One region of the Psychrobacter sp. Arc29 genome, then DNA from elsewhere that is predicted to be linked to it. Evidence: predicted binding sites of a transcription regulator. Region 1 holds the regulator's gene; each other region holds the start of a gene.
The links. Region 1 encodes PhoB, which activates phosphate uptake and scavenging genes when phosphate is short. Its sites were predicted from a motif close to TGTCATNAANCTGTCATAA; they were not measured.
Positions count from the first base shown of each region.

Region 2: a site for PhoB is predicted at 4,659-4,677, ahead of QO189_RS06005 (porin). Genes of this name have one in related genera too.
Region 3: a site for PhoB is predicted at 7,137-7,155, ahead of pstS (phosphate ABC transporter substrate-binding protein PstS). Genes of this name have one in related genera too.

Region 1 is NZ_JASMRR010000010.1:32,714-43,177, reverse strand. It holds gene QO189_RS12595 (polyprenyl synthetase family protein) at 1-305, opposite strand, end outside; gene fadB (fatty acid oxidation complex subunit alpha FadB) at 1,100-3,259, shown strand; gene fadA (acetyl-CoA C-acyltransferase FadA) at 3,491-4,663, shown strand; gene QO189_RS12580 (isochorismatase family protein) at 4,949-5,524, shown strand; gene QO189_RS12575 (HD family hydrolase) at 5,655-6,284, shown strand; gene asd (archaetidylserine decarboxylase) at 6,379-7,215, opposite strand; gene dtd (D-aminoacyl-tRNA deacylase) at 7,345-7,797, shown strand; gene phoB (phosphate regulon transcriptional regulator PhoB) at 7,910-8,614, shown strand; gene phoR (phosphate regulon sensor histidine kinase PhoR) at 8,706-9,821, shown strand; gene QO189_RS12550 (M23 family metallopeptidase) at 9,890-10,464, opposite strand, start outside.
Region 2 is NZ_JASMRR010000003.1:212,506-222,969, forward strand. It holds gene QO189_RS05985 (hypothetical protein) at 1-146, shown strand, start outside; gene QO189_RS05990 (hypothetical protein) at 225-425, shown strand; gene QO189_RS05995 (tRNA-(ms[2]io[6]A)-hydroxylase) at 621-1,277, opposite strand; gene QO189_RS06000 (malate synthase G) at 2,005-4,203, shown strand; gene QO189_RS06005 (porin) at 4,815-5,891, shown strand; gene QO189_RS06010 (CTP synthase) at 6,084-7,718, shown strand; gene kdsA (3-deoxy-8-phosphooctulonate synthase) at 7,933-8,808, shown strand; gene QO189_RS06020 (heavy-metal-associated domain-containing protein) at 8,836-9,090, shown strand; gene QO189_RS06025 (heavy-metal-associated domain-containing protein) at 9,323-9,547, shown strand; gene QO189_RS06030 (heavy metal translocating P-type ATPase) at 9,892-10,464, shown strand, end outside.
Region 3 is NZ_JASMRR010000002.1:373,113-383,576, reverse strand. It holds gene QO189_RS04560 (alpha/beta fold hydrolase) at 1-115, opposite strand, end outside; gene QO189_RS04555 (ABC transporter ATP-binding protein) at 153-2,066, opposite strand; gene QO189_RS04550 (EamA/RhaT family transporter) at 2,425-3,273, shown strand; gene QO189_RS04545 (fructose bisphosphate aldolase) at 3,451-4,341, shown strand; gene thiC (phosphomethylpyrimidine synthase ThiC) at 4,435-6,531, opposite strand; TPP riboswitch at 6,780-6,935, opposite strand; gene pstS (phosphate ABC transporter substrate-binding protein PstS) at 7,228-8,400, shown strand; gene pstC (phosphate ABC transporter permease subunit PstC) at 8,607-9,560, shown strand; gene pstA (phosphate ABC transporter permease PstA) at 9,622-10,464, shown strand, end outside.

The sequences.
Region 1 (10,464 bases):
AGATCAGCATTGAGCGTGTCGATGTCGTCATTATGCTCGTCTGTACGTTTACTACTACCGCTATTAATACTGGCGAAAGCACTGGCAACCATCAATGGGCGTACCAACTTACCTTGACCCGTCATGACATAACGACAGGCATCTACCAGGGGACTAGGCAGCTTGGCATAAGCAAACAAGACCTCGATGTCTTGCGCCAGTTGCGCGCGCACAGCACCATGAAATTGCTCAGTGCTTTGAAAAGAGACAGCGTTAAAAGGGGTAAAGCCAGAAGAGGTAGCGCTAGAAGTAAGGGAAACCGTCATAATCCAACCATTTATCAGAGATACAATGAAAACTTATTAAGGACAAGGTAAAAACGGTATTAGTGTAGCATGATAGGCCATATTGCTCGTGTGAGACACCGTATCAATCGTTTGTTTTTTGCATTTTACGGCTGTCATCTGTTCAAAAACGAGGCAGTACAATCGTAACCTTACAACAAGTCTTGGTTACGTATCGCTGATGTCATTCACTGGTTGAATATGGTCTGATAAAAGCGCAAGCTAAGTAAGTCGTATTAATCGGGCTACACCAACGGTTTATCATCCTTGAGGTGGTGGACCATGAATAAAAGCAAGACGGAATACATTCAAAATAGCAACTCAGTATACAAGTATTCACTAAAACACTTTGCGCATAAGGTAAATGCCTACAGGTGATTTAAGAGTGACTTGCGAGTATGGCATTAGCTTGTGACAGTTAGGGGCATAATCCCCTACACTAATTGACGTGAAAATGGTCTGATGTTGACTGTAATGGATTTTTACTCAGCGTATTCAGTCATCAATTGTCAGTGTTGGACCATGTCTCAGTCAGTATTTTAATAGCAGTATTTGCAACATATAAATGAAGCGCCGTGTGATGGGGTACAAGAGACGTCAAAATACGTATCACATCATGAGCGCTGGATAATAAAGACATCTTCACTTGTGTGCCATCTATATGTTTGTCTTTACGACATCACAGGCGCACAGTGCTATTACCCATTTTACTAACAGTAACTGGCTATTTATTTTAATTCAAAACGTAGCTTTCGTTATATAGAAAGGAGTTTCAAATGGTATATCAAGGAAATCGCATCACGGTGACAATGCTAGAGGATGGCATCGCCAACATGCACTACAACGCCGAAAATGAGAGCGTGAACAAATTTGATGCCGAAACCAATAAACAGTTTGGTGAAGCCGTGACTGCTTTAGAAAAAGCAGACGACGTCAAAGGTCTTATCGTCACTTCAGGCAAAGGCGTGTTTATCGCTGGTGCTGATATCACAGAGTTTGTGGCTTCTTTCAAAAAATCAGAAAGCGAGATCAAAGATTGGGTCGTTCATGTCAATGACGCTTTCAATCGTTTTGAAGATTTGCCATTCCCGAAAGTGGCTGCCATCAATGGCGCGGCAATGGGCGGCGGTTGTGAAATGACCTTGGTGTGTGAATACCGCGTCATGAGTGACAAAGCGATCATCGGTCTACCAGAAACTCAGCTAGGTATCTTCCCAGGCTTTGGTGGTACGGTTCGTAGTACGCGTATCATTGGTATCGATAATGCGCTTGAGCTTATCGCCACTGGCACACCAAAAAAACCACTTGATGCGCTAAAACTCGGTTTGGTTGATGCGACCGTTCCTGCTGACGACTTGCAAGATGCAGCCATTGATCTGGTCAAAAAATGTATCTCAGGTGAGCTTGATTGGCAAGCAAAACGCGAAGAAAAACTGGTTCCTGTTAAGCTAAACCAACTTGAGCAAGCCATGGCGTTCAACAGCGCAAAAGGTATGATCTTTGCCAAAGCCAACCCCAAGCAGTACCCAGCACCAGCCCTCGCTATCGAAGCGATCGAAAAACACGTCAATCTATCACGTGACGAAGCGATTGAAGTTGAAGCCGCCGGTTTTGCAAAAGCTGCTAAAACGCCACAAGCAGAGAGCTTGGTTGGTCTATTCTTAAATGATCAGCTGGTCAAAAAACTGGCCAAAAAACACAGTAAGCTTGCACATGATATCAATGAAGCGGCTGTACTAGGCGCTGGTATCATGGGTGGCGGTATCGCGTATCAGGCAGCCAGCAAAGGCTTGCCAATCATTATGAAAGATATCAAGTCTGAGCAATTAGACCTTGGCATGGGCGAAGCCAGCAAACTGCTTGGTAAAATGGTTGAACGTAAGAAGATGACCCCAGCGAAAATGGGTGAAACCTTAAGCCGTATCCGTCCTACTTTGAACTATGGTGACTTTAGCGAGACTGATATCGTTATCGAAGCGGTCGTAGAAAATCCAAATGTGAAGCGTGCGGTTCTAAAAGAAGTAGAAGGCCTAGTAAAAGACGACTGTATCCTAGCGTCAAACACCTCGACGATCTCTATTACCTATCTTGCTGAGGCGCTTGAGCGTCCAGAAAACTTCGTCGGTATGCATTTCTTCAACCCAGTACATCGAATGCCACTGGTCGAAGTTATCCGCGGCGAAAAATCTTCTGAAGAAGCCATCGCGACTACCGTTGCTCTAGCCTCTAAAATGGGCAAAGTGCCAGTTGTGGTTAACGATTGCCCAGGTTTCTTGGTCAACCGTGTCTTGTTCCCATACTTTGGCGCGTTTGATTTATTGCTCAAGCAAGGTGCTGACTTTGCTCATGTCGATAAAGTCATGGAAAAATTCGGCTGGCCAATGGGCCCTGCTTATCTCATCGACGTGGTCGGTTTAGATACAGGTGTACATGGCGCAGAAGTCATGGCGGATGGTTTCCCAGATCGTATGAAACCAGACTATAAAGGTGCGATTCAGCACCTATATGAGAACGAGCGCCTCGGTCAGAAAAACGGCGTAGGTTTCTACAAGTATGAAACTGATAAGCGCGGCAAGCCAAAGAAAGTTGCCGATGAAGCCACTTACGAGTTGCTAAAAACCACGACTGATAGTGAGAAGCAAGAATTCGACGATCAAGCAATCATCGACCGCACTATGCTGGCTTTCTGTAACGAAACCGTTCGCTGCCTAGAAGACAACATCGTGAGCACGCCAAGCGAGGCCGACATGGCGATGATTATGGGCGTAGGTTTCCCGCCATTCCGCGGCGGCCCTTGCCGTTATGTCGACCAAATGGGTCTAGATAACTACTTGGCACTATGTGAAAAATACGCTCATCTTGGCAAAGCCTATGAAGCCCCGCAAAAGATTCGCGATATGGCAGCCGCAGGCGAGACTTTTTACTCAGTTGAGTAATGAACATACCGTATTAGGATAAGTGTGGTACGTCTGTCAAAACAAAGATAGCAATGGATTTATCACTATTTTTTCATGACAGACGTGCTGTTTTAGCTGGTTCATTGCAGCGCTGATAAAAGATACTAAATGCTAACGCGCATTACATATCGTGCGTTACGTAAGATAAATAAATCATAGCGCTGACGTGAACGGTTTACACTGACAATAAAAATTGAAAAGGAAGATAGTATGACAACTTTAAGTCCAAAAGATGTGGTCATCGTAGATGGCGTGCGCTCGGCAATGGGTAAAACCAAAAACGGTATGTTCCGTCATGTACGTGCGGATACCATATCCGCTGAACTGGTACGTGCACTGGTTGAACGTAACGACTTTGATACCAATGACATCGAAGATATTATCTGGGGCTGTGTTAACCAGACCCTAGAGCAAGGCATGAACATCGGTCGTAACATTGGCCTCTTGGCGGGTATTCCAAAAACTGCTGGTGGTCAAACAGTTAACCGTCTGTGCGGCTCATCTATGCAGGCACTACATACAGCGGCTGCACAAATCATGACTAACCAAGGTGATGTGTTTATCATTGGCGGTGTTGAGCACATGGGTCACGTCGGCATGATGCATGGTATTGATCTAAACCCTGCCGCCTCTAAGCACTATGCAAAAGCCTCAAACATGATGGGTTTGACCGCTGAGATGCTAGGTCGCATGAATGGCATTACTCGTGAAGAGCAAGATGCTTTTGGTCTTGAGTCGCATCGCCGTGCATGGGCAGCGACCACTGAAGGTCGTTTTGACAATGAAATCATCGGTATCGAAGGTCATGATGCTGATGGTCGCTTACAGTTATGTACCGTGGATGAGGTCATCCGTCCAGACGCGACTATGGAGCAAATGCAAAAATTACGTCCAGCGTTTGATCCAAAAGGCGGTACCGTCACAGCGGCAACATCATCTGCACTATCTGACGGCGCATCAGCGATGCTAGTGATGAGCGCGCAGAAAGCAAAAGATCTAGGTCTCAAGCCACGTGCCCGTATCCGTAGTATGGCCGTTGCTGGTTGTGACGCAGCGATCATGGGTTATGGTCCTGTACCAGCCACCAACAAAGCCTTGAAGCGTGCTGGCATGAGCATCGATGACATGCAAACCATCGAGTTAAACGAAGCCTTTGCCGCACAAGGCCTATCAGTCCTAAAAGCACTGAACTTGACCGACAAGCAAGACATCGTCAACATCAACGGCGGCGCGATTGCTTTGGGTCATCCACTAGGATGCTCAGGCGCTCGTATCACAGTAACATTGCTAAACGCAATGGAGCAGTCAGATACCGAAATCGGTCTAGCGACGATGTGTATCGGTCTGGGTCAAGGTATCGCGACTATTATTGAGCGTGTTTAATTTTAAAATCGGTAGCCAGTTTGTAACATTTGTTGATTAAAAACGCTCTAATAATGACCCCTAGCCGTGATGGCTGGGGGTTTTTTGTGAATATAATGAGCGAGTTAATGCTTGGCGTAGTCAAGAGCATACACGTACTGATGAAAATTATCTCCATTGACGCATTCAAGAAACTGTGCCTAAATAAGGGTGAGCTGAGCTAAGACTATTATTAATGAAAATTCTAATGATGGTCATTTTAAAATAGCTTTTAATAATAAATATCAGCCGTACAAGGAGTGTACTATGTCTACGATGATTACTGATCGTACTTACCGAATTGCTCGTGAAAACACCCAAGCGATGATTATCGATGTACAAGAACGCCTCACGCCGCATATCTATGATCACGAAAATATCGTCAAAAAAACAGTGACCATAATCAAAGGACTGCAAGCGCTCGGTATCCCCATCATGCTCAACGAGCAGTATAAAAAAGGATTGGGCGATAGCTTGCCAGAGCTTCGTGATGTGCTGGAGGGCGACAATGCAAAGAGCTTTGAAAAAGTCACATTTAGTGCCTGCGATAATAATGATACATGGCATCATTTAGCGCAGCAAAACCGTAGTACCGTATTGCTTATCGGGGTTGAAGCGCACGTCTGTGTGCTACAGACTGCGCTTGATTTGCTAGACAATGGCATGCAACCGGTCATTATTGGCGATGCTGTTGGCTCGCGTTTTCCATACGACAAAAAACAAGCCATTCGTCGCATTCGCCGTGCAGGTGGGATAATCTCGACAGTAGAAACCATTTTGTTTGAATTGTGCCGTAGCAGTGAAGACCCTGCCTTCAAAACCATTCTTAATCTGATTAAGTAGATGGTTATATAATAAGGTACTGAGTCATTTAACCCAATTACTTATAATAGATAGCGCTTGATAACATCAGCGCTATTTTGTTGTTAGCCACACCGTAATGTGTAAAATTATCAAAAAATTAGAGAGAAATATGTCCTCAAATACACCTGTGTCATTGACCGATCAAAAATCTGCTACAACTATCGACATAGAGGATGTCACTCATTTCTTACTAGAGCTAGATGCGCTCAAACGCGTAAATCGCCGTAGTTACGTGACTGAGACCGATCGCAGAGAAAACTCTGCCGAACATTCTTGGCACTTAGCCATGGCGTGCTGGTCAATAGCTGAGTTGTTTGAGCTGGATGTCAATCATGAACAATTGCTAAAGATGGCCTTGGTACATGATTTGGGTGAGATTGACGCTGGTGATACGTTTTTGTTCGCAAACAGTCGTAGCGAGGCACATATTGAGGAACGCGCTGGCATAGCCCGATTGCAAGCAGAGCGTGGTAACGGCATCGCGGCTTTGAGTGAGGTTTGGGAGGAGCAAGAAACGGGTAGTAGCAAAGAGACTCAGCTGCTCAGAGTGGTTGATCGCTTATTGCCATTTTTGCTTAATCTCAATACTGAAGGAAAAACGTGGATTGAATCTCAGGTGACGCGCTTGCAAGTGGCGGCGGCGCTTGCTTTTATCAAAGACAGCTTTCCTCCTATTCATGATTGGCTCTCACACAATATTGACTATGCGACCGAGCAAGGATGGTTGATCGACGCGTAAATCTATAAAAACGCTAGGCATAAAAAAGCCCAGTTGAGCATTGTGATCTATGTTTCACTGGGCTGATATTCTTGAGCACTTTTACACAGTCATGTTACTGAGCGTTTGCCATTCCTAATAGTTGGCCCATTTGTACCACGCTATTGGCATTCATGCTATCTAGCCAGTCAGCTTTTGCTGCTTTTGGCAACACTACGATAGCCGTTGAGCCTAAATAAAAACGACCAAGCTCTTCGCCTGCCGCAAACTGCATATCGTGATCCGCTTCTTGTATATCATCCGTGCGAGCAATCTTACCCGTCGCGACAGTCTCAATACCAGCGACAATCATAGCGCCTACCATGACAACGGCCGCTTTGCCATATTTGGTATCAAACATGCAGACCAAACGCTCATTACGCGCAAACAAGTCCGGCACATTAGCTGCCGTGGTATTGTTGACCGAAAACAGCGTACCAGGGACGTAGCGAGTTTTGGTCAGCGTACCAGTAAATGGCATATGAACACGGTGATAGTTGCTAGGTGCTAGATAGATTGTCGCAAAGCTACCATCGGCAAAATAACTGCCATCTTCGCTATCAGCGAGCAATTGGCCAACGTCATAATGACGACCTTTGGCTTGTAGCATTTTATGATCTTTAATTTGTCCAAGCTGAGAGATGATACCGTCCGCAGGACTTACGATGCCGTTTGCAGTGGTATCGATGGTGCGAGCATCTTCTTTTAGCTCACGGGTAAAAAAGTCATTAAAACTCTCATAAGCGTTGAGGCTCTGGCGCTCATACTCATCTAAGCTGATGTTATAAGCTTTGGCAAAACCACGGATAAAGGTGCGTTTGACATAAGGATGACGACTGGCGGCCAAACGTCCAGCGACTTTACTGAGTTGCTGCTGCGGTACCAGCTGTTGTAAGGTGGTAAATACATTCATAATAAGGCTACCAAAATAGGATGTGATGTCATTATTGCATAGGCAAGTTAATGGTCATATTTTATCATGGACAGCGTATTATTGTCTGACCATAAACTGTAAGCCATTTATAAATAAAGAAGGTCGTAAATGAAAGCACTGATACAACGAGTGAGCCGTGCGAGCGTCACTATCGATGAGCATTGTGTTGGCAAAATTGATCATGGGGTATTGGCCTATATTGGGTTGGGTCATGATGATGATTTCGCCGCCGCCCAGCGGATGATTGACAAAATCTTGACCTATCGTATTTTTGAAAATGATGACGACCCTGCTAAATTTGGTAAACTGGATAAAAACGTCCAGCAAGTTGATGGTGGATTGTTATTAGTGTCACAATTTACGCTGATGGCAAAAACGGATAAAGGTCGCCGCCCTGATTTTGGTGGTGCGATGGTACCTGATGCTGCTCAAGAGTTGTTTGAGCAACTCATCGACTATGCCAAAACCCAGTATTCAAATGTAGCCACTGGTCAGTTTGGCGCTGATATGCAGGTCGAAAGCGTCAATGATGGGCCACTCAATTTTCTATTGGAGATCTGACACCAGAGTGTCATCAGGCTGTCATAATTAATCCGTTTAATAGATAGAGACTGGTGAGTATTTATCGCCTTTTTATATGCTAGATTTTGTCCGCTAACACCGAGAATGTCCTATGTATAATGAGAAAATTTTGATTGTTGAAGATGAACCTGCGATTCGTGAAATGGTTGTGATGACGCTAGAAATGGCTGGGTTTGATAGCCTGCAAGCGGCTGACGTATCAGAAGCGCATCAACAAGTGGTCGATCATAGACCGTCATTAATATTATTAGATTGGATGTTGCCCGGAGACAAGAGCGGTGTTGATTTTTGTCGTATGCTCAAAAGTGATGAGATGCTCTCTGAGATACCCGTCATTATGCTGACGGCCAAAAGTGAAGAAGACAGCAAGGTTCACGGCCTTGACGCAGGTGCAGATGATTATATGACCAAGCCTTTTTCGACGCGTGAGCTGATTTCCAGAATCAAAGCGGTATTGCGCCGTAGTAGCGCGATGAGTAGCGACAAGCCTATCGAAATTGGTCAGCTGAGTCTCGATACCAAAAGCCAGCGCGTGACAGCCGCAGGAAAAGTCATCGAGGTCGGCCCAACAGAATATCGCTTGTTAGCATTTTTTATGAGTCACCCAGAGCGCGCCTACACAAGAACGCAGCTGCTCGATCAGGTTTGGGGCGGTAACGTTTATATTGAAGATCGAACCATTGATGTACACATCAAACGTCTACGTAAACTATTGCGCCCTTATGATTGTGATACATTGATACAAACGGTGCGCGGTACAGGCTATCGGTTCTCTAGTCTCATTGAGCCAAGCTAATCTTGTATGAGTTGATTCTTATAACTTGATCTTGTACGGACAATGCCACCATAACAATAAATAAAATAGCGGATAGTGGTAAGGATAAGAAATGAACAAGATAGCGCCAGCAAAAAAGAAAAAAGACCATAACTATAATAGTGACCAGCAAGATGCGCCAGCACAAATCGCTAGCCAAAATGCGGCGGAGCAACTGGAGAAAATCAGAAGTGCGCTGCGAGCATTGCGAGATGCAGTCATCTTACTGAACGAAGATGATGGGTTAGAGTGGTGGAATCAGGCGGCGCAGGATCTCTTGTCATTGCAGCCAGCTGACAAAGGCCAAAGTGTGTTTGACTTTATCACCGTGCCTGAGTTCCGCCAGTATTATCAAAATACCACCCTACCTAACGATGGTGTCCATATAGAATCGTGGCGAGATCCCAGCCGTTATCTAAAATGTGAGCTCACGCCTTTTGGTGACGAGAAGCTATTGTTTATTTATGACGTGACCCGCGTACAGCATTTAGAGCAAATGCGCCAAGATTTTGTGGCGAATGTCTCGCACGAGCTACGCACGCCACTGACAGTGATGATGGGCTATTTGGAGAACTTCTCTGATCAGCCAGATATGCCACCGCAGTGGCGTCGCGGTTTTGAGCTGATGACCCAGCAAACAGCCCGTATGAATCGAATCGTAAATGACTTATTACTGCTCTCAAAGATTGAAATCGAAGAGACGCATGAGTTTAATGATGTCGATATGACCAAACTCCTCACCAATATCTATGATGATGCACAGGCATACAACCAAGCGTACAAGCACACCATTCATTTGCACATAGATACTTATGACGGGTTATATGGGTCAGAGGTGTACTTGATCAGCGCCTTGTCCAACCTGGTCATCAATGCGATTAAATATACGCCAAAAGGCGGTAATATTACCATCAGCTGGACGCAGACATCGGATGGGTGCCGCTTTGCCGTTGAGGACGATGGGCTTGGTATCGCACCAGAGCATATTGCGCGTTTGACAGAGCGCTTTTATCGTATTGATAAAGGGCGTAGTCGTGCCACAGGCGGTACAGGATTAGGGCTGGCTATCGTGAAGCACGTTTTGCATCAGCACGAGGCGCAGTTGCAGATTGACTCAGTAGAGGGAGAGGGGTCGACATTTAGCGTGGTATTTCCAGCCGCATATGTGAGGTCGGCTGAGACAAACTAATACAGGCCTTGCCCCATATTGTTTAGAATCGTCGTGCGCATTTATTTAGCATGCCTAATTTATTATACCTACTCTTTTTGCAACAGCGGATAAGGGTTGACGGCACTGCCATTGATATAAATACCGTAATGTACATGTGGCGGTGTCCCTTTTGCATTACCGCTATCACCCACATAACCGATAATATCGCCTTGATTGACCCAATCATTGGGCGCAATATCGGCATAGTCTTCTAGATGCGCATAATAATGACCAGCACCGCCAGGCCCTACCACGACGACCACACGCCCACCCAAATTATTCTCACCAACCTTACTCACAATTCCCTGCGTGGTCGATTGTATCGGCGTGCCACGTTCTGCAAAGATATCGATGCCTTCATGTGAGCGCCCTTGACTGCGTGCCGCACCCCAAGTGTCTGTCAGGTTTTTCTCTGGCAGTGGACTGGGGAGACTGTTTTCTGCAGGCAGTTCTTGCTGCAACAGACTCAGCTGTTGCCACTTGGCGACCATAAATGATTGGGTCTGCTCGCTAATGCTGGGTAGCAGCTTATCAAAAACAAATAAGAATCCTATCAATACAACCGCCTTAATCAGTACGCCGAGTACACGACTGACAAAAGAAGGCTTCGGTGGTTGGTTTT
Region 2 (10,464 bases), on a different contig from region 1:
AACCGGGTAATGGTTTTGATGATAATATCAATGAAGAGACCGTTGGTAGTGAGGCTCCGGATAGCGAAAAGATCAATAATATGAATCGCTATGCCAACATCGATAATGCGCAAACACGTACCTTAAACACTGATGACAAAGATTAGACGACAGATATTAAAAGGTCTTAAAAGGTATAAAACAATACTTTGTGAAGCAAATCATAAGAACGATGGGGGATATCAATGAATAAGCCACATGACAAGCATGTCACTGATGACTATAGTCTAAAAGATGCAGATGACAACAATGGTATCGTACCAGACGATGCGCTACAAAAAGTAAATCCAGCGGCGGCAGATAAAGCAGCTGGAGACCACGATCCGCATAATGTTGCTAAAAGTGATAAGCAGTACGACAGCTCATTGATGGAAGATAACAAGTAAGATCATAAATACAGTAATGCTCATTAGTACTTAAGTACTGGTATTCTTTATATTTATTTTCCAAGTATAAAGTTAAAGGCACTGCAATTGACTAGAGTATGTAACTCAGACAATTGCAGTGCCTTTTATCGTTCTAATAACCTATAAATTATAAGCGTATATCAGTTATAAACGTATATCAGTCATAAGTGGCTCTTAGGCAGGCGTGCCACTATGAAAGCGTAGCTCAGCGTCTGGACTATCTATCAGCTCAGCTTCTACTTCTTTAAAAAACGCAACGCGCTCATCGATATTATCATCTGATAATGACTGGGCAAGCGCAAGGTAATCCTCAAAATGACGGCTCTCTGACTTTAGCAGATAGCGATAGTATTTTGCTAAACGCTCATCATCAATGACTTCCGCCAACGCTGCAAAACGCTCACAAGAGCGCGCTTCGATAAATGCACCGATTATCAATACATCTACCATCGCTGCTGGCTCATAAGTACGCTTATGCTTCAGCATGCCCTTGGCATAGCGACCTGCACTCAGATACTTCCAGTCCTGACCGCGCTCATTCATGATGCCTAGCACTTGCTCGTAATGCAGCATCTCCTCACGTATAAGCTGTGCCAATTTACGTTGCAAATCATAAGAGAACTCATACCGAAATATCAAATTCATCGCGGTGCCTGCGGCTTTCTTTTCGCAATTGGCATGATCCTGAATGATCAGTGGTAAGTTTTCGATAGCGGCATCTACCCAAGCTTGCGTCGTGCGCGCACCCAAAAAATTATAAATAGGGGATAGGTCTACCTTTATAGGAGTACGCAGATGCGTAATATCGACGCTATCTTCCTCTACGTCCATACTGCTTTCGTTAACGACATTTACTGGTGAAAGGGTCGCTTCTTTTTTGAGATTATCCTTATGCATATCGTAGTGATCAGTACCATGCATTGATGTTTGTAAGGACGAGAGGTCGGGCTGGTTTATAGTCATAATCTAAAAGGGCTTTTTTATAAATGAGAGTTTAAAGCAGCTAATTTATAGATGCTTTTAAAATAATGGGCTACAGTTAATACGGCTAAGTAAGTTGTCTGAATAGTGGACAGTATTTAAATCTAACTATAGATGGTAATGATTACTTACAGTTTAGTCTCAACTGAGCATTCATTAATTTCTAGATAGTATTCATGGTCTGTAAGGCTTATATCTTATACGATATCATTATTATACAATCCCAATATTTATTTGCTAAATGGCGTTTGCTTGTTTATTTTATTATTTGATAGTAGGATGAGATTTTGCTCTTTAGCCACAGTGTCTTGCTATCAATAGCACTTAGTAGAGAATGGCAAGCATTATACCAATGACAATTCTCGTATTAAAACAGAAGATTTATACAGTCTATTTGAGGACTGATGAAAACATCTTTAATAAATAATTATTTATCAGCATTGAATACCATAGGTTGTCATAGGTAGCAATGATATCTTTTATTATATGAATAATTGTTGTTAAAAATAACGAGTCTTAAATAGTCGCTGTAGCAATTTAGTATTACCAATACTCACCAATAGATAAGGATAACAACATGGGCCAGTCTTCTAACGCCAATCGCATTCAAAAAGGCATTCTTGCCATCGACCAACAGTTGTATGACTTTATTGAAAACGAAGTGCTGCCAAAAGTTGGTGTTGATTCAGACAGTTATTGGTCAGGTTTTGAGAAGGTTATCAAGGAATTTACGCCACGCAATAAAGCGTTGCTAGAAACTCGAGACAAGATTCAAGCACAGATTGATCAGTGGCATTTGGATAACCCTGCAAAAGATGGCGAAATCGATTATCCAGCCTATAAGGCGTTCTTGCAAGAGATTGGTTATCTGCTGCCAGAAGGTGATGACTTTACGGTCAGTACAGAAAATGTCGATGACGAAATCGCTCATATCGCAGGGCCGCAGCTGGTCGTACCAGTACGTAACGCTCGTTATGCATTAAATGCGACCAATGCACGTTGGGGTAGTCTATATGATGCTTTATATGGCACTGATGTAATCAGTGATGATAACGGTCAAGAAGCTACAGGCAGTTATAATCCTACGCGTGGCGCTGCGGTTGTGGCCTATGCCAAAGCGTTCCTAGATGAGCATTTCACGCTCGCATCCGGTTCATACAATGATGTGACTGGTTTTAAAGTGGTCAATGGTAAGCTTGAGGTCGTACAAGGTGATAGTAGCACAGAGTTAAAAGATACTAGCAAATTTGTCGGTTTCGTCGGTGACGCTGAACAGCCTACTGGTGTACTGCTAAAAAATAATGGCTTGCATGCTGAGATTCAGATCGATAGCAATCATCCAGTTGGCAAAGATGATCCAGCAAATATCAAAGATGTGCTACTTGAGTCAGCCATGACTGCGATTCAGGATTGTGAAGATTCAGTCGCCGCTGTAGATGCAGAAGAAAAAGTGGAAGTCTATCGTAACTGGCTTGGTTTGATGAACAGCGATCTACAAGAGACCTTTGAAAAAGGTGGCAAAACACGTACTCGCAAACAAAACCCAGATCGTGAATATAATACACCTGATGGCGGTAAGCTAATTTTGCCAGGGCGTTCGCTATTGTTGATTCGTAACGTGGGTCATCTCATGCAGAACCCCGCAATTTTGGTTGATTTAGGCAATGGTCAAGAGCAAATATTTGAAGGCTTAATGGATGGTTTAATCACGCCACTGTTGTCACTCAATGATATCAAAGGCAAAAACGAGCTATCAAATTCACGCCAAGGCTCAATGTATATTGTTAAGCCAAAAATGCATGGTCCTGAAGAAGTCAAAATGGCCAATGATCTATTCAATGCATCAGAAGACTTGCTGGGTCTGGAGCGTAATACGCTCAAAATCGGTATCATGGACGAAGAGCGCCGTATGACGGTCAATTTAAAAGAAGCGATTCGCCAAGCAAAAGAGCGCGTTATCTTCATTAATACGGGCTTCTTAGATCGAACTGGTGATGAGATGCATACCAGTATGAATGCTGGTCCATTTGTGCCAAAAGGTGACATGAAGTCGCAAGCATGGCAACCTGCGTATGAGCAATGGAACGTCGATATCGGTCTAGAGACTGGTCTGCAAGGTCATGCTCAAATTGGTAAAGGCATGTGGGCCAAACCTGACGAAATGAAAGAGATGATGGACACCAAAGCGGCTCATCCTAAATCTGGTGCCAGTACGGCTTGGGTACCATCACCAACGGGTGCTACCTTACATAGCATACACTATCATCAAGTTAGCGTAGCCGATGTACAAGATAGCCTAAAGTCGCGTGAGCGTGCTAGCTTGGATGATATTTTGACTATTCCATTGGCAAAAAATACCAATTGGACCGAAGAAGAGAAGCAGCAGGAGCTTGAAAACAATGCTCAAGGTATCTTAGGGTATGTGGTACGCTGGGTAAACCAAGGCGTAGGCTGTTCTAAAGTACCTGATATCAATGATGTCGGCTTAATGGAAGATCGTGCTACCTTACGCATCTCTAGCCAGCATATCGCCAACTGGTTGCATCATGACGTGGTGAGCGAGCAGCAAGTGATGGATACGATGAAACGTATGGCAAAAGTCGTCGACGAACAAAATGCAGGCGATAGTGATTACCAGCCAATGGCAGATAACTTTGATAACTCTTATGCATTTAAAGCAGCCTGTGATTTGGTCTTCAAGGGACGCGCGCAGCCTAGTGGTTATACTGAACCATTGTTGCATCAAGCACGCCTTGATTTAAAAGCGAATGCTTAGAGAGGCTGGCTTAGCAATGGGTGTTTTAGTGTATGCTGAACCCCAAGGCATAGTATCTAATCTTGCTCGTTTGTGACTCTAAATATGTCATAAATACGTTAGTCGATTCTTCATGAGCGCTATCTATTTATCAATAGGTAGCGCTCATTTTTGGGCAATTGCTTTGTTTTTATTAAAAAATTTTAATATTATAAGTAATAATATTAATCAATAAAAGCGCTATCTACTTGAGTAGATAGCACTTTTTCTTGTGGCTATTTGGATTTTATAGGTGGCTTGTCATTTGATACTGGATGTATCGAAAAAGCGAAAAAATATGTTGCAAATTATGTCAAAGTTGTTATGCTTGTACTCGAAGTATGAGTTTGGTAACGGATGTTACGCAATGGAGTGATAAAGACAACAGGTTACACGGCAGTTACGCTCTTAATCCCAGTCATGTAAATTATTGTTCTTTTCATCTTGCTGTAATAAAGATTCGCCACACTTGTTTCTGACTAATCTCGGTAGCCAGTTACACATTATATCTTTGAGGATTTGTGACGATACCATTATGGGCGCCAGCTAATAATAGCTTGCTCATTACTACAATTGTAAAGTGGAGATACCCCATGAAAAAACTACTTTTAGCTACAGCAATCGCAGCCCTATCTGTATCAGCAGCCAATGCAGCGCCAACTCTATACGGTAAAGCTTTTTTAGCAGCTGACTATGAGAATGCTGAATTTGATGGTCCTGCTGGCAACATGTATGACGAAGATACAGTGCAGATTAACTCTCATGCTTCACGTATCGGTCTTAAAGGCTCTGAAGCCATGACTGCTAATACTGATGTTATCTATCGTTTAGAGTACGGTACAAGCCTTGATGGTGATAACGCTACTTTCACTAACCGTGATACATATCTAGGTATCAACAACAAACAATTTGGTGAGTTCCGCGTTGGTAAAAACCAATCAAGCTTAGCACGTATTGACAATGTTGTTGTTAACCAAGGTTACTGGGATAATCTAGGCCAAACTCAAAATGAAAGTGAAGTTGTTAGCGCTCTAAACATGGCGGATAGTAACCGTATCAATAGTTCAATCATTTGGACTGCACCAAAATACGATGGCCTACCATTACAGCTTTCTGCAATGTATAGCTCTGATGATCAAAATAGTAATGACGATGCAGGCTTTGGCGTTGCTATGTTATTCGATCAAGGTACTGGCTTCACAGCTGGTATTGCATACGATAAAGATCAAAACATCAATGGTGACATCATCCGTGGTACAGCGACTGTTGATCTAGGCAAATACATGGCTTACCCAGTACAATTAGGTGCATTGTACCAAGTAGGCGACTATGATGGTGGCGATAAAGACGAGAAAGGTCTAGTTGTTAGCGCTCAAATGGGTCTAAATAACTTTGCTCGTCCAGTGTCTGTATACGCACAGTACAACAAAACTGACAACTTGAATGGTTTTAACAATTCAGATTCAGATCAGATCGTTGTTGGTGGTAAATACATGTACAAAGACAACATCATTGCTCATGCCTATGCTGGCGTAAACAATGCTGATAATGTTGGATATACATATAATACTGGTAATCAAGATCCTATGACTAACGAAGATATATTCGCAACGTCAAACGGTGATGCACAAGTAGTTGTAGTTGGTGCTGGTCTAGAATACTTATTCTAGTATGAACTAGAATCTGACTATAAAAAAACTCATCCTTCGGGGTGAGTTTTTTTGTTGTATAGAGTGCGAATAACAGAAAAATGTTTATCATCAGCGTGAAAAATAAGAGTTTCAGATAGTTTGCATTTTTGCCCTATATTTTATGGCGTATTTTTAGTAAAATCCTTCTTTACCAATTACCGACAGAGTACTATGACCAAGTTTATATTCGTGACCGGTGGGGTAGTGTCCTCACTAGGAAAAGGTATCACCGCAGCCTCTCTTGCAGCGGTCTTAGAAGCACGTGGCGTGACTGTCACGATGACCAAAATGGATCCGTATATTAACGTTGATCCAGGTACAATGAGCCCGTTTCAGCATGGTGAGGTATTCGTCACTGAAGATGGCGCAGAGACAGATCTAGATTTGGGTTATTACGAGCGCTTTTTGCGTCACTCAAAAATGAGTAAGAGTAATAACTTTACCAGTGGCCGTATTTATCAGAACGTGTTGAATAAAGAACGCCGTGGTGAATATCTAGGCGGTACTGTACAGGTTATTCCGCATATTACTGATGAAATCAAAAACAAAATCCTTGCCAGTGGCGAAGGGTATGATATCGCTATTATCGAAATTGGCGGTACGGTTGGTGATATCGAATCACTTCCGTTTATGGAAGCCGTACGTCAGATGCAAGTAGAGCTTGGCCGTAATAGAGCCATGCTAATGCATCTTACTTTAGTACCGTATATTGCTAGTGCGGGTGAGACCAAAACTAAGCCAACGCAGCATTCAGTAAAAGAGCTGCGCTCTATTGGCCTACAGCCTGATATCTTAATCTGCCGCTCTGACCATCATATCTCACAAGACAACCGTCGCAAGATTGCGCTATTTACCAACGTTGAAGAGCGTGCAGTAATTATGTGTGAAGATGCACAGAGTATCTATCAGATACCGCGTACATTGCACGAGCAGGATCTTGATGATCTAATTTGTGAGCGTTTCGGTCTTGATGTGCCTGAAGCTGATTTGAGCGATTGGGACAAAGTGGTTGAAGCTCAGTTGAATCCAGAAGGAACAGTAACTGTTGCGATGGTTGGCAAATATGTCGAGCTTCCAGATGCTTATAAGTCTATTAACGAAGCATTGCTACATGCAGGTATCACGCATAAAGTAGACGTGAAGATTGACTACATCGATGCTGAACGTCTAGAAGATGACGATACTTTACTTGCTCAGTTAAGTGATGCCGATGCTATCTTAGTACCAGGCGGTTTCGGTGAGCGCGGTACGATGGGCAAGATAAAAGCCATCACTTATGCTCGTGAAAACAACGTCCCATATTTGGGAATTTGCCTTGGTATGCAGTTGGCTGTGATTGAGTACGCACGTAACGTACTTAATATTAACGCTAACTCTTCTGAGTTTGATCGTAAAACAGCTGAGCCTATTATTGGTCTTATCACTGAGTGGTTAGACGAGCGCGGCGAGCTACAGATTCGTAGCGATGATTCAGACCTTGGTGGCACGATGCGTCTAGGCGCCCAGCAAGCAGAGCTAGTTTCTGGCAGTAAGCTAAGCCAAATTTACGGTGCCAGCAATATCACTGAGCGTCATCGCCATCGCTATGAGATGAATAACCGTTATATCGAGCCGCTAGAGCAAGCAGGTATGACCATCTCTGGTTATTCTGCCAAGCAGCATTTGGTAGAGTCGGTCGAGATTTCTGAACATCCATGGTTTGTTGCTGTACAGTTCCATCCAGAGTTCACTAGCTCACCACGTGGTGGTCATCCATTGTTTAATAGCTTTGTAAAAGCAGCGAAGAACCACAGCGAAGCAAAGTAGCTCTCAGAATGTAGTATATTGAAAGCGTTTATTATAAAAAAGACTGGTCTTGAGATCGGTCTTTTTTTTTGCTCAATTTTGAGCAATGCGAATAGTTACTTAATGATTATCGATATTGATGCTATCTAATTACGCTTGCATACTTTTTTTCATCAAGCTATCCGTTACAATATGGGACAGACATATTCATAACAAAATAAGAGGTAATGGCTAAATGGAAAACCTATTAACGGCGCAATCACACATTGCACTTAACACGCCTAATAACGAGACAATCAACATTGGTAATGATCAACCGTTTGTATTGTTCGGTGGTATGAATGTGTTGGAGTCTAAAGAATTGGCATTTGAGATCGCTGAGCAATATGTAGACATCTGCCAGCGTTTGGGTATTGGCTATGTGTTTAAGGCAAGCTTTGATAAAGCCAACCGATCAAGCCTGCACTCATACCGAGGGCCGGGACTAGAGCAAGGGATTGACTGGCTGGGGCAAATTAAAGAAAAATTCCAAGTGCCGATTATCACTGATGTACATGAGCCACATCAAGCAGCACCAGTCGCTGAAGTTGCCGATATTATTCAGCTGCCAGCTTTTTTGTCGCGTCAGACGGATTTAGTCCATGCAATGGCAAAAACAGATGCCATCATTAATATCAAAAAGGCGCAGTTTTTAGCCCCTCATGAGATGCGTCATATCGTCAATAAATGTCTAGAAGGCGGTAATGATAAGCTAATACTTTGTGAGCGTGGGAGTGCCTTTGGTTATAACAATCTCGTCGTCGATATGCTAGGTTTTGATACCATGAAGCAGATGGATATCCCTGTATTCTTTGACGTGACACATAGCTTGCAGCAGCCAGGCGCGCGTAGCGATAGTGCAGGCGGCCGCCGTGAGCAGATTACCACACTGGCACGTGCAGGTATGGCAACAGGATTGGCAGGGTTATTTTTAGAGGCGCACCCAAATCCAGAAACGGCGAAATGTGATGGACCATGTGCGCTGCGTATGAGCCAGCTAGAGCCATTTTTGCGTCAGCTCAAGCAAATTGATGATTTGGTCAAAGGCTTCGATGTGTTAGATACGCATTGATAAGGTAAGTTAAAAGAGGGTGATGCAATGGCAATTCAGATGGCAAAAGTCAGTATAGAAAATATCGACGATGAAGATGGTCTAGATAGCGTAATGACCGCTCTTAAAAATATCTCAGGCGTGACCGCTATCGATCTCGATCCCGTGCATAATGTCGCAACGGTCAGTTATGATGATACGGATACAAGTATCCATGCCTTGACGGCGGCGATTAGTATGGTTGATTATGTGACTCAGCCATTTCCCATCGATGCGCCGCAAAATCCGCATCATAACCACTAAGGTGTATGGACGATCTGGATGCTAAATGAGCAATGAGTAGCGTTTACGTTTTTATCAATAAGTTGCTGTCTTGTTAATAGCATCTCGTTAATAAAGCAACAACCAAAGTGTCTTGCTGTCGCTGATGATAGGGCTTATGCTTGTTTGGTGGCGCTTTGATAGGTTTTAAAAAGTAAATATTGAAGAACAGCTATCAAGGCTACTTTTCACTAATAAAAATAAGGAGCCAACCATGATAAGCCAAACACGTATTATTCAAATCGATGGCATGACTTGTGGCGGTTGCGTGGCAAGTGTACATACTGCTACTGTCGACATTGATGGTTTAGATACGATCACCGTTGATCTAGCTGACAATCTAGCGACGGTCACCTTTGATGATAGCAAAACCAGTGCAGAGGCCATTGCTTCGGCTATTGATGATGCTGGATTTGAGGTAACAGTCGCTAATTCATAGATTGCATCATTTATTAAAAAACCAGCTATCATGTTATTACTAGCATGATAGCTGGTTTTTTAATGGTTAAAAATTCCAATTATAGATTACGTCCATGGCTGTCCTAGCTTGCTGCTATTCACTAAATGATTGAGGCTTACTTGAATAGATGATGGTTGTGACCATCTAATAGGCGCTACCTGAATATATTGCAATATGTCTGTCTATAATCACTGGACAGCCTAAACAGCGTATTCATACTGATTGTTATCGTGTTTTACTTGTTTCATTTGATTTTTTTGTCAACCCACTGATATTTTATTATGGCTTCTATGGACATATAGACGCTATAAAGAGTTATTTTTATGAATGATACTACCCATACCACTAGTAATGAGTCCTACGATGTCGAGACTGACATTCAATCAAATACGCCACTTGCACCGCAACGTGCGCATCTGCAATTGGCAATTGATGGCATGACGTGTCAGGCGTGTGCCTCACGAATAGAAAAGGTACTGAATAAAAAGCCTTCGGTGTATGAAGTGAGTGTGAATTTTGCTGGTGAGACGGCAAATGTAGATTATGATCCAACGCAAACGACGCCAGAACAGGTCACAGAGTGGGTAAACAAGACGGGTTTTGTTGCCAACCTACAGGCCAGCGACAGTTTATTTGCAAAAACAGATGAAGACACAGCCACCCAATATCCATGGCGATTGATCGGTTTATGGTTGTGTTTGGTGCCATTTTTGGTGGGTATGGCAGGCATGTTGGTGGGTGCTGGGATGGCGTGGATGCCGCCTATTTGGATTCAGTTTATTTTAGCGACGATTGTACAGTTCGGCTTTGCGTTACCATTTTATAAGAGCGCATGGGCATCTATAAAAGGTGGCCTTGCCAATATGGATGTACTAGTGGTGATTGGTACCGTGACG
Region 3 (10,464 bases), on a different contig from region 1:
AATGCGCGGGTGTGCGGGGATGGTTATCTGTTTGAACTGACTGATTGAGATAGCTAAGAGTATAGTAACGTGCTTTTTTACCATCAAGATTGATGCTGTTTGTAAATGCTTCCATAAAATAAACACTTCCTTGTGGTTTATTTTGATGGGTCTTAGTTGTCTTCACCTAAGAAACCACCGCTTTGACGTTGCCATAATTTAGCATAGACGCCATCACGTGCGAGCAGTGCCTCGTGACTGCCTTGTTCAATGATGCGTCCTTTATCCATCACTACAAGTCGATCTAGTGCCGCAATGGTTGATAAGCGGTGGGCAATGGCAATCACGGTTTTGCCAGTCATCATGTCGTTTAAGCTTTCAGTAATGGCAAATTCGATTTCCGAGTCAAGGGCACTCGTGGCTTCATCAAGCAGCAAAATTGGTGCGTTTTTCAGCATTACGCGGGAGATGGCGATACGCTGGCGCTGACCGCCTGAGAGTTTGACGCCGCGCTCACCGACCTGAGTATCAAGGTCAGTGTTGCCTTTGTCATCGCTTAAGTCTTTGATAAAGTCCCAAGCTTGTGCTTGTTTTGCAGCTTTAATGATGTCTTCGTCAGTAGCATCTGGGCGACCATAAGCGATGTTTTCACGAATGGTGCGGTGCAACAGTGAGGTGTCTTGGGTTACCATACCAATTTGCTGACGCAGAGATTCTTGGGTGACCTCATCAATCGCCTGTCCGTCAATACAAATTTTGCCACTATCGACATCAAAGAAGCGTAGTAGTAAATTCACCAAGGTTGATTTGCCAGCGCCTGAACGTCCGACCAGACCAATTTTTTCACCTGGTTTGATGTCCAAATGAAAGTCGTCTAACAATTTGACGCGATTGGTTGCCAATGCAGTAGCTGCGGTTTTTGCCTCATCGACACGCGCCCCTTCATCATCAGCAATGCCAGCATCATCTTCATAGCCAAAATCGACATGATCAAAGACGATATGACCATCGCTGACCGTTAATGTTTGCGCATTAGGCTTATCGACGATTTTTTGCGGTGCTGATAACGTACGCATGCCGTCTTGTACCGTACCGATACTCTCAAACAAGCTGGTGGTCTGCCACATGATCCAGTGTGTCAAACCATTTAAACGCAGCGCCATAGCAGTCGCTGCGGCAATCGCACCGACACCAACATCGCCCTGTTGCCACAAATACACACCAATAGCTGCAGTCGAGCCAATCAAAGTCACACTGATGGCATGGTTGACCACCTCAAGATAGCTGACCCAGCGCATCTGTGCGTGTACGGTGCCCAAAAACTGATTCATGGCGTATTTGGCATAACCTAGTTCGCGCTGCGAGTGGCTAAACAGCTTGACGGTCATGATATTGGCATAAGCATCGGTGATGCGCCCAGTCATCAAGGCACGAGCATCCGCTTGCACAATGGCCGTACGTTTGAGTTTTGGAATAAAGTACCACATGGCAAGCCCAAACAGCACAAACCAAACCGCAAACGGAATGAGCAGCAAGCTGTCCAGATTAAATAAAATCACCCCAGTAGTGACAAAATATACCACCACATACATCATCATATCCGTGATGGTCATCACCGTATCACGCACCGCAAGTGCAGTTTGCATTACCTTTGCTGAGACACGTCCTGAAAACTCATCTTGATAAAACTGCATGGATTGTCCGAGCATGCGGCGATGAAAACGCCATCGCATTTGCATCGGAAACACGCCCTGAATGACCTGAAAATGTATCAAGGAAGACATGGCAATCCAAAATGGACTGAGGATTAAGACGGCAAACATTAGCAGCAGCATATCGCTTTTTTCTGCCCACAACGTCTGCGGGGTATAAGCACCCAACCAATCCACCAAGTTACCAATCCATGCAAACAGCATGGCTTCATAGACCCCGACGCCAGCGGAGAGGATCATAAATAAGAATAGCCAGCCGCGCAAACCATGCGTACAGGCCCACAAAAATCTCAATAACCCCTTACGAGGTAGTGGCATGGGCGTTTCAGGAAAGGCGGGGAGACGGGATTCAAAAAAGCGAAATAGAGCGTTCATAGGCGGCAATAATACGTCAAACCAGAGCGGTTTTGAGTCGTTACTTATGTTAATAAAATAGCAGGGTATTTTAGCAAAACTTGGCAATCAGGCATGCAGTAAATTGTAATTTGCCAAATATGAAATTCATCAATTCGGCGTTGATAGGCATGATAGCTGTAGAGATATTGACAAATAGATTGCTGTAAAAAATATATTTTGTTACCTTCTAGACCTCAACTTCCTTAGACATTCAAATATTATCTTTACAATAATATTTCTCCAAAAATCAGTTGGATAAAAAGCGACTTGATTAGCACTGTATCGCCAATATATGAGCAATAAACACCCAATATCGAAATCCAAAAGGTAGAAGTTAATGATGTATTTAACCATTGCGGTGTTGTGTAGCGTCGCTGTCTCAGTACTTTTAAAAATATTGCGCCAAAAGAAAATGGATATTCGTCAGACCATCGTCGCGGGTTATCCGGTCGCTTTTTTACTGACTTGGTTTTTATTGAATCCTGATGTCGGCGCCATACATGCGCTTGATAATGCTTGGAATATTATCATTGCGCTTGGCATTTTACTGCCATCAGTATTTATCATTCTTGGACGCGCTATTGAGGCGGTGGGAATGGTAGCAACGGATGCCTCCCAGCGCTTATCACTTATTATTCCGATCATTGCCGCTTTTTTGCTATTTGGTGAGGTGCTGACAGGTACTCGTGTGCTGGGATTGGTGCTGGGATTTTTGGCGCTAGGAGCACTGGTTTATCGACCACAGCAACAAGATACTCCCAAGCAAACAAAATACACACCGCTCTGGTTGTTCGGTGTATGGGCGGGTTACGGCATTATCGATATTTTGTTTAAGCAAGTTGCCAAGCAGGGCACCGCTTTTCCTTTGACACTATTTGTGAGCTTTGGTGTCGCAGGTATATTGTTGTTCGTCTATCTACTCGTTACTCGGGTGCGCTGGCAAAGAGACGCCCTCGTCGCTGGGCTACTGCTTGGCGCGCTCAACATGGGTAATATTTATGCTTATGTCAGAGCTCATCAGATGCTGCATGATTCACCCAGTATTGTGTTCACGGGGATGAATGTGGGTGTCATTGCCGTGGCGACATTGATCGGTGTAGGGGCGTTTAAAGAACGACTCAATCGCATCAATATATTGGGGCTATTACTCGCAGTATGTTGTGTGGGCGTCTTATTTTTAGCATGAGATATTTTGTCCAAAGAAGAATTCAGTAGAATTTTTAGTGATGTTGTCACGTTTTCTATATAGGCATACTTATCATCCTATGATAAGGTCATCTACAAATAGCAGACCTTATATAGGTCATAAAAAGCTTGGTTTATAATGTCCAACTTCACTCAATAAAAATAGGATGTACTTTTAATGGAATACGACAATCAGTTACAGCGCATAAAAGACGGTTCAGGATTTATCGCAGCGCTCGATCAAAGCGGCGGCAGTACACCAAAAGCACTAGAGAACTATGGTATTAGCGGTGAAGCATACGATAGTGATGAGGCAATGTTCGATTTGGTGCATGAGATGCGTGCCCGTATCATGACCTGCGACTGTTTTGACAATGAGCGTGTGCTTGGTGCGATCTTATTTGAAGATACCATGGAGCGCGACGTCAATGGTAAGTCGACCGCCAACTATTTGTGGGAAGACAAGCAAATCGTCCCATTTTTGAAAGTAGATAAAGGTTTGGCGGAGCAGATGAGCGGCGTACAAGTCATGAAGCCGATGCCTAATCTAGACCTGTTGCTAGACAAAGCAAAAAACTATCCGGTATTTGGTACCAAGATGCGCTCAGTCATTTATGAGCCAAACGTCGATGGAATCGAGCTCGTTGTACAACAGCAATTTGATGTGGCAAAGCAAATTATCTCAAAAGGTTTGATGCCAATCGTTGAGCCAGAAGTTAACATTGATAGCGCTCAAAAGCATGATTGTGAAGTACTGCTAAAAGTCGATATCCTACGTAATCTGGAACGCTTAAATGACGATCAGCAAGTGATGCTCAAGCTGACATTGCCCGAAGAAGCAGGGTTTTATCAGGAACTGGTTGACCATCCAAAAGTGCTCAAAGTAGTAGCGCTATCAGGCGGTTACAGCCGTACTGATGCGTGCGCGAAGCTCAAAAAAAACCCGGGTATGATTGCCAGCTTCTCGCGCGCCTTTACCGAAGGGCTGAGTAAGCAGCAAAGCGATGAAGAGTTTGCTGATACTATCAATACGTCGATTGAAGAGATTTATCAGGCGTCGAAGGTTTGATATTACTAAATACATAAACTTAAAAAGCCCGAACCTGACTATCAGGTTCGGGCTTTTCTTTGGTAGAGCTATTCTTCGAGAGAGCTAAAAAACTTACACCTCTTTATATAATTGACGTCCTCCCTTATTGTATTTTTCCATCATCTCAGCCATCCCTTGTCGGACTTCTTCAGCACTGGCTTCTCCAACTTGTCCCACCAGTTCAGTGTCGACTTTTTTAATCAAATGATCCGAATCGCTTAAGTCGCCTGATTGCGGTGTGACTTTTTTATTTACTGCGTCTTTGTCCAAACCTGCTGCATACTCACGCACATTTTGGGTGATTTTCATGGAGCAAAATTTCGGACCACACATGGAGCAAAAGTGCGCCGATTTGTGTGCGTCTTTTGGCAAGGTCTCATCGTGATATTCGCGTGCGGTATCAGGGTCGAGCGCTAGATTGAACTGATCATCCCAGCGGAATTCGAAGCGCGCTTTGGACAAGGCATTGTCACGCGCCTGCGCACCGGGATGACCTTTGGCAAGATCAGCAGCGTGCGCGGCAATTTTGTAAGTGATAATGCCGTCTTTGACATCTTTTTTGTTCGGTAGGCCTAAGTGCTCTTTTGGTGTGACATAGCACAGCATCGCGGTACCAAACCAGCCAATCATCGCTGCGCCAATCGCACTGGTGATATGGTCATAACCCGGTGCGATGTCAGTCGTTAATGGTCCCAAGGTATAAAACGGCGCGTCAGCACACAGCTCAAGCTGCAAGTCCATATTTTCTTTGATACGGTTCATCGCCACGTGTCCAGGGCCTTCAATCATCACCTGTACGTCATGCTCCCATGCGACTTTGGTCAATTCACCAAGGGTACGTAGCTCACCGAACTGCGCCTCATCATTGGCATCTTGCAAGCAGCCGGGGCGTAGGCCATCACCTAGGCTGAACGCCACATCGTATTGCTTCATAATCTCACAGATGTCTTCGAAATGCGTGTACAAAAAGCTCTCTTTATGATGTGCCAGACACCACTGCGCCATGATAGAGCCACCGCGTGAGACGATACCTGTTAGGCGTTTTGCAGTTAGTGGTACATAGCGGAGCAGGACGCCTGCGTGAATGGTAAAGTAATCCACACCTTGCTCAGCCTGCTCGATCAACGTATCACGGAATATCTCCCACGTCAGATCTTCTGCGACGCCATCGACTTTTTCTAAGGCTTGATAAATCGGTACGGTACCAATTGGCACAGGCGAGTTACGGATTAGCCATTCACGGGTTTCATGAATATGATTGCCCGTTGATAAATCCATGATGGTATCCGCGCCCCAACGTGTTGCCCACGTCATTTTGGACACTTCTTCATCAATCGATGAGCCTAGCGCTGAGTTACCGATATTGGCATTGATTTTCACCAAAAAATTGCGCCCGATGATCATCGGTTCAGATTCAGGGTGGTTGATGTTGTTGGGGATAATGGCGCGTCCAGCCGCCACTTCATCACGGACAAACTCAGGGGTGATAATTTTGGGCGTATTGGCACCGAAGCTCTCACCCTCATGTTGACGCATATCGGTCAGTTCATGATGCTTTTGCGTCTCACGTATCGCGATATATTCCATCTCAGGGGTGATGATGCCTCGGCGCGCGTAGTACATCTGCGTGACGTTTTGCCCTGCTTTGGCGCGGCGCGGTTTGTCAATATGAGCAAACCTGAGGTTAGCAGTGCTGATATCACGAGCACGCGCTTGCCCGTATGAGCTAGATAGACCGCTTAGTTGCTCGGTATCATCGCGCTCAGCGATCCAGTTTTCACGCAGTTTTGGTAGACCGCGGGTCAGATCAATCTCGATGTTGGGGTCGGTATAGACGCCTGAGGTATCATAGACATAAAAAGGCGGATTGTGCTCGCCATCTTTATCACCAGTACCGCCAACAGGCGTATCCGCCAAGCTGATTTCGCGCATCGGTACTTGGATATCCGGTCGTGAGCCTTCGATATAGACTTTGCGCGAGGCGGGTAGGATACGATGTAGATCGCGTGCGTCTTCTTCGAAGCGGGCATCACTGGCAGCGCGGTGGGCAGGCGTTTTTAATGCGTCGGCTTTTTTATCTGCTTTGGTGTCTGATATAGGAAGAATGTTATCGGCTGGGTTATGCGTTTGGGCTTTCGGTGCAATTGAGGTGCTGTCTGAAATAGTCATATGCTGTCCTAGCGTGTTGGTTTTTGAATAAAAGCAACACCGCCAGTAGCTGCGGGGGTAAGCAGTCATCATTCAGACAAATTTATATTATCGACAACTAACAGCGGCCAAAAAATATCGTCGCGGCTAATGGTCATCAAATAGTGGACGCAGCTTTCTATCTTCTCCCGTTATCTACTTATGCGACATGCATCGTTAGACAATAGCGATGATAAAAAGGTATTTCTACGCGTCCTTTGTCATCAATAACAAAGTGCTTAAGACTTCCCTGCGTCGGTACTAACCGCATCAGGTTCGGCGGGTGATCTCTCAGCGAATGTAGATAGGCGGCTACTTTTATCAATGTTTAACTATAAACGTTTAATAAAGTAGGCCAATGCTACACCGCACCCCGAGTCTGTCAGTGTTGTAAATCCCTTTCATACTAACAAAATTCTGTGTTAACGGCTAATGATATTTAAATGAAAACATCAGACTTTGAGTTTGCTACTCAGTATGGTTATGAGTATAGATTCTTAGTAATGGTTATCAAAATTACCTGATATTACTGAGACTTAGAGCGCTTATCTGAATATTATGTAAAGCGGATGAAAGATTGTAGAGGTTGTCATTAAACTGTCATAAAGATTTGGCAAGATAGCACGCATATCACAAACAATGCTTTTTTATATCGTTGTTAAACTTCAGGAGTCCTACATGCGTTATTCGTTATTAGCAGTGGCCGTCAGTTGTACATTAATGCTTACGGCGTGCAACAAGTCAACAGAGACGACAGAACCAGCTGCTGATACTAGCAGTAGTGCCGCTACCACGGCTGAAACAACCACTCAGACTCAGGCAACGCCTTCTGCTGACACCGGTTTTAAATCTGCTGAAAATATCGCAATGAATATCACGGGTGCAGGTGCTTCATTCCCGCAGCCTATCTATGCCAAATGGTCTTATGACTATAACGCTGCTACTGGCGGCCAAGTCAACTATCAGTCGATTGGCTCATCTGGCGGTATCAAGCAAATCCAATCAAAAACCGTCGATTTTGGTGCTTCTGATGCGCCATTGACGCCAGAAGAGCTTGAAGAGTCTGGTCTTATTCAGTTCCCAACCGTTATCGGCGGCGTTGTGCCAATCGTTAACATCGATGGTGTTGAGCCAGGTCAGTTGAAATTAGATGGCGAAACCTTAGCAAATATCTATTTGGGTAAAATCAATAACTGGAATGATCCTGCGATCAAAGCCATGAACCCAGATTTGACCTTGCCAGATGCAGCCATTACCACAGTATTCCGCTCAGATGGTTCAGGTACGACGTTTAACTTCACAGATTATCTAGCCAAAGTGTCACCAGATTGGAAAGACACCGTTGGTGTTGATAAAACGGTTAAGTGGCCAACGTCTGCGACTGGTGCAGGTGGTAAAGGTAACGAAGGCGTTTCAAGCTATGTTAACCGTATGAAAAACTCTATCGGCTATGTTGAGTATGCGTACGCCAAACAAAACAATATGTCACACACGGCATTGAAAAACGCAGCGGGTAACGTTGTTCAGCCATCTGCTGAGACATTTGCAGCCGCTGGTGATATCGACTGGTCACAACAAGAAGGCTTTTATAAAGTCATCACCAACTCTGAGACGGATCAAGCATGGCCGATCGCTGCTGCTACTTTCATCTTAGTACACAAGCAACCAGAGAATCCTCAGCAAGTTGCTGGCGTGTTGAACTTCTTTGACTGGGCTTATACCCAAGGTGATGATGATGCCATGGCATTAGATTATGTCCCATTCTCTGATACAGCAGTGGCTTTATTTAAAGAGAAATGGAACGAAGTAAAAGGTAGTGATGGTCAGCCAGTTTATAAGGCTGCTCAGTAATCTCCCGATGCTAGCCATTGTTTACTAATCTCTTTAATTCCCTCTTAAGCCACTATTCTCCGGTAGTGGTTTGAGAGGTTTTATCACAGCAAATTTGACCACGATACTGACTACGATATCGATAGATAGGTTGCTCAAGTTCGTTGTGATAAAACCAAATCAAAATCCTAGTTTTTTGAATTCACCCATTCAATGCTGAGACACTTATGACAGACTTAAGGTCCCAACTGGCTAAACAAAAACGTTACGACGCTTTATTTGTCAACTCTACCAAAGCGTTTGCCATACTCGTCCTCCTATCTTTAGGGGGCATTTTGGTGTCTCTTATTGTTGGGGCATGGCCGAGTATTCAAGAGTTTGGTTTGGGGTTTTATACCAGTAATAATTGGGATACGGTCGCCAATGAGTACGGGGCACTCGCGCCTATTTATGGCACCTTAGTGACGTCATTCATCGCCATCGCTATCGCTGTGCCAGTCAGTTTTGGTATCGCGATATTTTTGACCGAAATGTGCCCAAAGTTCCTCAAAAAACCACTTGGTATTGCCATTGAGCTATTGGCAGGTATTCCTTCTATCATTTATGGTATGTGGGGCTTGTTCGTATTTGCGCCTTTCTTTGGTGAGCATATTCAGCCATGGTTTATCGAGCATGTTGGCCCGCTACCGATCATCGGTAAGCTGTTTACAGGCGCGCCCATGGGACTAGGGATGTTTACCGCATCGTTAGTACTTGCCATCATGATTATTCCTTTTATCGCGGCCACCATGCGTGATGTCTTCTCTGTCGTGCCAGATCTACTCAAAGAATCCGCTTACGGTATGGGTGCGACGACATGGGAAGTCATGTTCAAGATTATTCTGCCTTATACCAAAGCTGGTGTCGTTGGTGGCGTAATCTTGGGTCTTGGTCGTGCATTGGGTGAGACGATGGCAGTGACCTTCTTAATCGGTAATGCGTTCAATATCAGCCCAAGCCTATTTACTTCTGGTGTGACCATCACCTCGGCATTGGCCAACGAGTTTGCCGAAGCGTCGAGCGAGCTACATTTGGCATCTTTACTACATCTAGGCTTAATCTTGTTTGTCATCACCTTCATTGTACTGTCTTTGGCCAAATTGATGCTCATGCGCATGGATCACAAAGCAGGTAATCGATAAGTCTGAGAAGGACTTATGAGACCTTGATAGATATTGATAAAAGATATGGGAAATAAATAGTATGCCTGCAAACAATGTGATGAATGCGCCAATGTCTACGAAGCCAAGCAGTGCTGGGCGTTATAACAAAAGCTTGTACAACAAGCGCCGCTGGACCAACAAGCTGGGTTTAGGCTTTGCCATGTCAGCGATGGTGTTTGGTCTATTCTGGTTGTCATGGATTTTGGTGACACTGTTTGTTGAAGGCTTTCAAGGGATGGTAGAGCTGCCAATCTTTACCGCTGATACACCGCCGCCTATGAGCCCGGGTGGTTTACGCAATGCGATCGTCGGTTCGGTAATGTTGGCGTTTTCAGGATTATTTATTGGTGCGCCTATTGGCCTGATGACTGGTATTTATTTATCTGAGTTTTCTAAAGGCAGCATGCTTGGCAAAGTGACCCGTTTCTTGAACGATATCTTGTTATCAGCACCATCAATTGTCATTGGTCTGTTTATATATGCTTTAATGGTAAAAGGCGAAAGTTTCTCTGGTTGGGCAGGCGCATTGGCATTGGCACTGATTGTCATCCCAGTTGTCGTACGTACCACTGAAAACATGCTGAATCTGGTGCCCAATAGCTTGCGTGAAGCCGCTTATGCACTTGGTACACCCAAGTGGAAAATGGTCACGCAAGTGACGGTCAAAGCTGCCAAAGCGGGATTGACGACAGGGGTGTTATTGGCATTTGCTCGCATCACTGGTGAGACAGCACCGTTGCTATTTACGGCGCTGAACAACCAGTACTTCAGTACCGACATGGGTCAGCCGATTGCCAACTTACCCAATACCATTTATCAGTTTGCGATGAGTCCTTATGATAATTGGCATACATTGGCGTGGGCAGCAGCGCTGCTGATTACA